Regions from separate parts of the Microbacterium sp. HJ5 genome, predicted to be linked through region 2. Evidence: predicted binding sites of a transcription regulator. Region 2 holds the regulator's gene; the other holds the start of a gene.
The links. Region 2 encodes LexA, which represses DNA repair genes until DNA is damaged. Its sites were predicted from a motif close to TCGAACANNTGTTCGA; they were not measured.

Region 1: the regulator LexA is predicted to act here: its motif matches at 1,443-1,458, upstream of OB08_RS03610 (Rv2578c family radical SAM protein).

The regions. Positions count from the first base shown of each region.
Region 1 is NZ_JSYE01000008.1:64,131-67,537, forward strand. Features, by position in the region: gene OB08_RS03605 (alpha/beta fold hydrolase) at 1-404, shown strand, start outside; gene OB08_RS03610 (Rv2578c family radical SAM protein) at 343-1,434, opposite strand; gene OB08_RS03615 (M15 family metallopeptidase) at 1,586-2,836, shown strand; gene OB08_RS03620 (acyl-CoA dehydrogenase family protein) at 3,048-3,407, shown strand, end outside.
Region 2 is NZ_JSYE01000015.1:32,241-35,647, forward strand. Features, by position in the region: gene OB08_RS08320 (histidinol-phosphate transaminase) at 1-1,093, opposite strand, end outside; gene hisB (imidazoleglycerol-phosphate dehydratase HisB) at 1-2, opposite strand, end outside; gene OB08_RS08325 (LysM peptidoglycan-binding domain-containing protein) at 1,152-1,538, opposite strand; gene lexA (transcriptional repressor LexA) at 1,810-2,490, shown strand; gene OB08_RS08335 (hypothetical protein) at 2,548-3,407, shown strand, end outside.

The sequences.
Region 1 (3,407 bases), on a different contig from region 2:
ACTTCCCGGGCGAGGCAGATCCGCTCGCGCGCCTCTCGCCGGTGCTTCGTCCGCTTCCGGCTCGGGTCGGTCTGCTCGCGATGCACGACGAAGGCGACCAGGTCGTGCCGTTCGGAGAGCTTGCGCGCCTCGCAGGCGCCAACCCCCGCGCGCGCGTCGTTGCGACGCGCGGTCTGGGGCACAACCGCATCCTCGCGTCCGACGAGTTCCTCGATGCCGTCGTGGCCTTCGTCGGCGAGCCGTCGGCGGCGGCTGTGGCGTCGGCCGTGACCGCGCCCGTCGTGATGGCGCCCGCCATGACCGCGCCCGCGGTGGCCGCGCCGGCCGTGGCTGCGCCGGACGTCAGAACAGCCGCGGCTCCGCCGGTGTCGTCACAGCGGACGCCCGCCCACGCGAGGTCGTGACGATTTCGCTCGCGCGCGCATCCGCCCGCGCCGCGAGACCCGACATCGGGGTGCCGCGCGGGTGGTCGTCTTCGGCGCGCCCGTCGAGGCCGTGCACGCGCAGCAGGGGTCGCACCCGCTTGGCGAGCCAGGCCCGGTAGGCCTTCGGGGCGGTGGCCGATGCGCCGGGATAGAGCCCGAGGTACGACGAGACGAGCTCGGGATGCTGCTCGCCCAGCCACTGCATGAACCACTGCTTCGCCCCCGGCCTCAGGTGCAGCGCCCCGTAGACGACCCGCGTCGCCCCGGCCGCCTTGATGCGCGTCAGCGCGTCGTCGATGGCGGCGATCGAGTCGGTGAGGTGGGGGAGGATCGGCATCAGGAAGACCGTGACGTGGAATCCCGCCTCGGTCGCCGCGCGCACCGTCTCGAGTCGCGCGGCGGCGGTCGGCGTGCCGGGCTCGATGAGATGCTGGAGCGCGTCGTCGAACACAGCGATCGACATCGCGAGCGAGACGCGGACGGATGCCGCGGCCTCGCGCAGCAGCGGCAGGTCTCGACGCAGCAGCGTGCCCTTCGTGAGGATCGAGAAGGGCGTCCCCGAGTCGGTCAGCGCGCTCACGATGCCGGGCATCAGCCTGTAGCGCCCTTCGGCCCGCTGGTACGGGTCGGTGTTCGTTCCGAGCATGACGGGCTCACGGTTCCATGAGCGACGCCGCAGCTCCTTCTCGAGCACTTCGGCGACGTTTATCTTCACGATCACCTGCGAGTCGAAGTCGCGACCCGCGTCGAGCTCGAGGTACTCGTGCGTCCCGCGGGCGAAGCAATAGACGCACGCATGACTGCATCCGCGGTACGGGTTCACTGTCCAGTCGAACGGCATCGCCGACGCGCCGGGAACATGGTTCAGCGCTGTCTTGGCCAGCACCTCATGGAACGTCACCCCCGCGAACTCGGGCGTGGTCACCGACTGCACGAGGCCGTTCAGATGCTCGAGGCCGGGCAGGGCCGCGGCATCCGCCACCCCCAGCTCCTGACCCTGCCACCTCATCGCTCCATGGGAACAGATATTCGATTATCTGTCAAGGGCGCGCGTACAAGAATCGAACATGACCTGATCCGCAGCCGCGCCTGCGCATCGCGCCCCCGATGTCCGGGAGAGAATGGCTGTCGTGACGGCGCCCGGTTCGTCCGATTCCCCGGTGTCTCGTCGCGCAGCACGTGCGCAGCGCGAGGAGGCCGCTCGGCGCGCCCGCGCGGAGCGGGTCGAGTTCGTCCTCCCCGACCCTACCGCCCCCGACATCGCTGCGGCACCGGTGGCGAGCCCCTTCGTGCTGCCGGCCGACTTCCGTGCCGCGGTTGCGCAGCGCAAGGCGAGCGCACCGCCCGTGGCGCCGCCGCCGGCGGGTCGGCTGAGGCCGCGCATCGGCCGCTCGCGCACCCGCAGCGACCGCAGCGCCGGCCCGAGGCGCGCCGCGCGGGCGGACCGGCTGCTCACCGAGGGGGAGCCGACCCCGGCGCGCCACGCCCGCCCACGATTCGCCCGGACCAGCGTCGTCGTGCTCCTCGTCGCCGGCGGGGCGCTGCTGCTCGGCTCGACCGCGGCGGTGACGGCACTCATGTCGGGCTCTGACGGATCGGGCGCGGACGCCGCGGCGCAGCTCGCGGAAGTTCCGCAGACCGTCGCCGCACTGCCGGTCCCCGTCGTCGAGCAGACGCCGCTGTCGACCGACATCTGCGACGACCCCGCCGTGATGTCGGCGCTCGAGGGGGGCGACGACGCGGCCGCGATCACGGCGGCCGGCGGCGCGGAGGCCTTCCGCATGGCCGTCGCCGAAGGTCTCGCGACGTGCGTCGATCTCGCCGACCCCACGCGGGTGTGGGCTGTCGTGAACAAGGTGCGTCCCTACGATCCGGCCGACTACCGGCCGGCCGATCTCGTCATGCCCGAGGGCGTGCGCAGCCTCGAAGGCGGCGCTTTGAGGTCGGATGCCGCCGCCGCCCTCTCAGCGATGGCGGGCGCCGCCCGGGCGGCGGGCGTGGGTGAGATCGCCCTCGAGAGCGGCTTCCGGTCGTTCCAGACCCAGCAGGACACCTACGGGCGACAGGTCGCCGCCAAAGGCCAGGCCGCCGCCGACCTCGTCAGCGCGCGGCCCGGGTTCAGCGAGCACCAGTCCGGACTCGCGGGTGACGTGGTGGCCTGCGCCGGCGGGTGCGGCACGCTCGACGACCTCGCAGCGACGGCGCAGGGGGCGTGGGTGGCGGCGCACTCGTGGGAGCACGGCTGGATCGTGCGGTACGTCGACGGGTCGACGCCCGTCACCGGCTACTCCCCCGAGCCGTGGCACCTCCGCTACGTCGGTCCGGAGCTCGCCCGGGCCTATCACGACGGGGGCTGGCGGTCGCTCGAGGAGTTCTTCGGCCTCGAGCCCGCACCCGGCTACGCGGGCTGACGACGGGTCGAGCGAGGCCGCCGGTGCGCCTCGGCGCGGGCTGGAGGCATCCCACAAATCGGCGGTACCCAGTTCCAGCATCCTTAGGATTCGATCTCACATGAGCGCCGTCGTGTCGGCGGTGCGCCCCTAGGATCGGATCGGGCCACCGGCGCGATCGCGTGCGATCCGACGCCGACGAATTGCTCGAAGACGAGAGGAAGGCGCACAGATGGAGCGCGACATCTACGACGAGGACCACGAGGCGTTCCGCGACGTCGTGAAGGAGTTCATCAAGCGGTACGCGTCCGACGAGAAGCGCAAGCAGTGGGATCGCGACGGCGAGATCGACCGCGCGACCATGCTCGCGGCAGGCGAGGCGGGCATCATCGGTCTGTCGGTGCCCGAGGAGTTCGGCGGCGCCGGCATGCTGCAGGACTACCGCTTCCGCTCGATCGTCCTCGAAGAGACCATCGGCGCGGGCCTCGGCTCTCTCGCGGGCGCGCTCGGCATCCAGGACGACCTCGCCATCCCCTACATCGTGCACATGGGCACGCAGGAGCAGAAGGAGAAGTGGCTCCCCGGCATGGCG
Region 2 (3,407 bases):
ATGCGTTCGATTCTACCGAGGCCAGTGCATCGAGGAACGCGGTCGTCTCGTCCTCGGTGCCCGCCGTGACACGGAGGTGATTCGGGATCCCGACGTCGCGGATGAGCACGCCGCGGTCGTACAGGGCCTGCCACGTCGCGGCCGGGTCGGCGACGCCCCCGAACAGGACGAAGTTCGTCCAGGAGTCGTGCGGGACATAGCCGAGCGCTTCGACGGTCGCGGTGATGCGATCGCGCTGGGCGACGATCTCGTCGACCATGCGCAGCATCGTGGGGGCGTGACGAAGGGCCGCGGATGCCGCAGCCTGCGTGAGCGCGCTGAGGTGGTACGGCAGCCGCACCAGGCGCAGTGCGTCGATCAGCGACGGGTCCGCCGCGAGATAGCCGACCCGGGCGCCGGCGAACGCGAACGCCTTGCTCATCGTGCGCGAGACAACGAGGCGTTCCCGGCCCGGCAGCAGGGTGAGCGCCGAGCGCTCCTCACGAGGGGCGAACTCGAAGTACGCCTCGTCGACGACGACGACGCCGGGCGTCGCGTCGTAGACCGCCTCGATCACGTCGAGCCCGAGCGGCGTGCCGGTGGGGTTGTTGGGGGCGCACAGGAAGACGACGTCGGGCGAGGCGTCCGCGACCTGGGATGCCGCATCCGACGCGTCGACGGTGTAGTCCGGCGACCGCGAGCCGGCGATCCACTCGGCGCCGGTGGCGCGCGTGAGCAGCGGATACATCGAATAGGTCGGCGCGAAGCCGAAGGCCGTGCGTCCCGGGCCGGCGAACGCCTGCAGCACGTGCTGGAGCACTTCGTTCGAGCCGTTCGCCGCCCACAGCTGCTCGCGCGTCAGTCCGTGCCCGAGATAGTCCGCGAAGCCTTCGCGGAGTGCAGTGAACTCGCGATCCGGATAGCGGTTGACGTCACGCAGCGCTCGCGCGACGGAGTCCATGATGTCGTCGGCCACGTCCTGCGGGACGGGATGGGTGTTCTCATTGACGTTCAATGCGACCGGGAGCGGTGCCTGCGGGGCGCCGTAGGGCGTCATCCCGCGGAGGTCGTCGCGTATGGGGAGGTCTTCGAGACGTGGACTCACCTCTCCCATCGTAGGGCCGCCGATCGTGCGACTCGCCGGATGTGTCGGCGCGAGGCGGACGCCTCGCTCAGCGCCCCTCGTCGTACTCGGCGGGGATGGCGAGGCTCTGCCCCGCCTGCAGCGAGACGCCTTCGAGCGCGTTGAGCCGGACGATCTCATCGACGACGTCGCGCGGGTCGGCGCCGGGCGCGACGTCCTCGGCGATCGACCACAGCGTGTCGCCGGACGACACGATGATGGTCGTGAAGGAACCGGCGGAGGCGCCGTCGTCGCGCGAAGCCAGCGCCGCCCCGCCGGAGACCATGGCGACGGCGATGGCGACGATCGCCGGCAGCGCCGCGAGCGAGGCGAGCGCTCGACGGCCGCGCACCGTCAGACGCAGGCGCGTCGGCCGCGCAGCGCCGACGAAGGCGGTGCTCGTGCGAGCGGGCATCGTGATGGCGATCGCGGTCATGTTCTGCTCCTCCTTCTGGGGAGAGATTCGCACCCGCCGCTCGGCCGGGAGCGGGGGATGCGAACTTCTGTACCGAAGCTATCTTCGATCGTTAACTGTGTCAAGGGGTCGTGCGGCGTTCTTTCCCTCGAACGCGACACGCGGTGAAGGTGTTCCGTTCGAGGCTCGAACCCGGATACGGTTTCGACACGAGTACCCCACCACGGGCCTCCGACATTCGAAGACCGATGCTCTCCTCGCAGGACGGGAGCGGGCGGGAGAGGAGCCGGACATGAGCGACGCGACCGGTCGCGAGAAGCCGCAGACGCGGCGACGCAAGAGCCTGAGCGACAAGCAGCTGGCCATCCTCGAGGTGATCCAGCGGTCGATCGCACGGCACGGGTACCCGCCGAGCATGCGAGAGATCGGTGACGCGGTGGGCCTCAAGTCGCTCTCGAGCGTGACCCATCAGCTGAACCAGCTCGAGCTCAGCGGCTATCTGCGACGCGACGCCGGCAAGACACGCGCCATGGAGGTGCTGATCGACCTGCCCGGCAGCGCCGCCGAGAACCTCGACGACAGCGTCCCGTCCGTGGGCGACGCCGCCCTCGTCCCGCTCGTGGGCCGGATCGCGGCGGGCGTGCCCATCACCGCCGAGCAGCAGGTCGAGGAGATCTTCCCCCTCCCCCGTCAGCTGGTCGGCAAGGGCGACCTCTTCATGCTCAAGGTGTCGGGCGAGTCGATGATCGACGCCGCCATCTGCGACGGCGACTGGGTCGTCGTGCGTTCGCAGTCGACCGCAGACAACGGCGAGATCGTCGCCGCCATGCTCGACGGCGAGGCCACGGTCAAGACGTTCCGTCAGCGCGACGGGCACACATGGCTGCTCCCGCGGAACTCCGCCTTCGAGCCGATCCTGGGCGACGAGGCCGTCGTGCTCGGCAAGGTCGTGGCCGTCCTCCGCGCGGTCTGATCACCCCCAGCGGGTGAAACTTCCCGCGAGCGGTCCGGCGTCCGCCACAATGGCGCCATGAGCGACATCGACACCACGGACGCGCAGGCGCTCGCCGACCGGATCCGCGAGCTCGAGACCGAGAACGCGCGCCTCGCGGCAGAGGCCGCCGACCAGGCTCACGCTGCGCGACCCCGCCCCACCGGTTCGCGGTGGCGGGCCGTCGTCTCGGCGCTGTGCATCGTCATCGCCGCCATCCTCGTACCTGTGTCGATCGTGAGCGCGTGGGCCCGCGTGCAGCTGGTCGAAGAGGATTCGTTCGTCGCGACGCTCGCGCCCCTCGTCGACGACGCCGCCGTCCAGGCGATGATCATCGACGAGACCATGAAGGCAGTCGACGCCAACGTCGACTTCCATGAGCTCACCGCCAACGTCTTCGGCGGCATCGCCGACATCGACGGCTTCCCGCCACGGGCGGCCCAGGTCCTCACGATGCTCGAGGCCCCCGCCGCCGACGGCCTTCACAACCTGGTCGATCAGGCGGTCACCCGGGTGGTCGAGTCGGATGCCTTCGCCGACGTGTGGGCGACCGCGACGCGGGCCGCTCACCGCGCCCTCACCACCGCCGCGACCTCCGACGGCGGAGGCCTGGTCGTGCGCACGGCGGACGGTGTCGGCATCCAGCTCGGTGCGATCGTCGACACGGTCAAGCAGCGCCTCCTCGACCAGGGCGTCAGCGCCGCTCAGCTGATCCCCGCGATCGACCGGGTCGTCATCATCGGCACCGGCGAGAACCTGGCCCTCGTCCGCACCGCCTACGCCCTGGCGACGACGCTCGGCTGGTGGCTTCCCGTCATCGCACTGGCGCTCTTCGGCCTGGGGATCGCCATCGCGCGCCGACGCAGCGTGGCGGTGCTCGGCACCGGGCTGGGCATCGC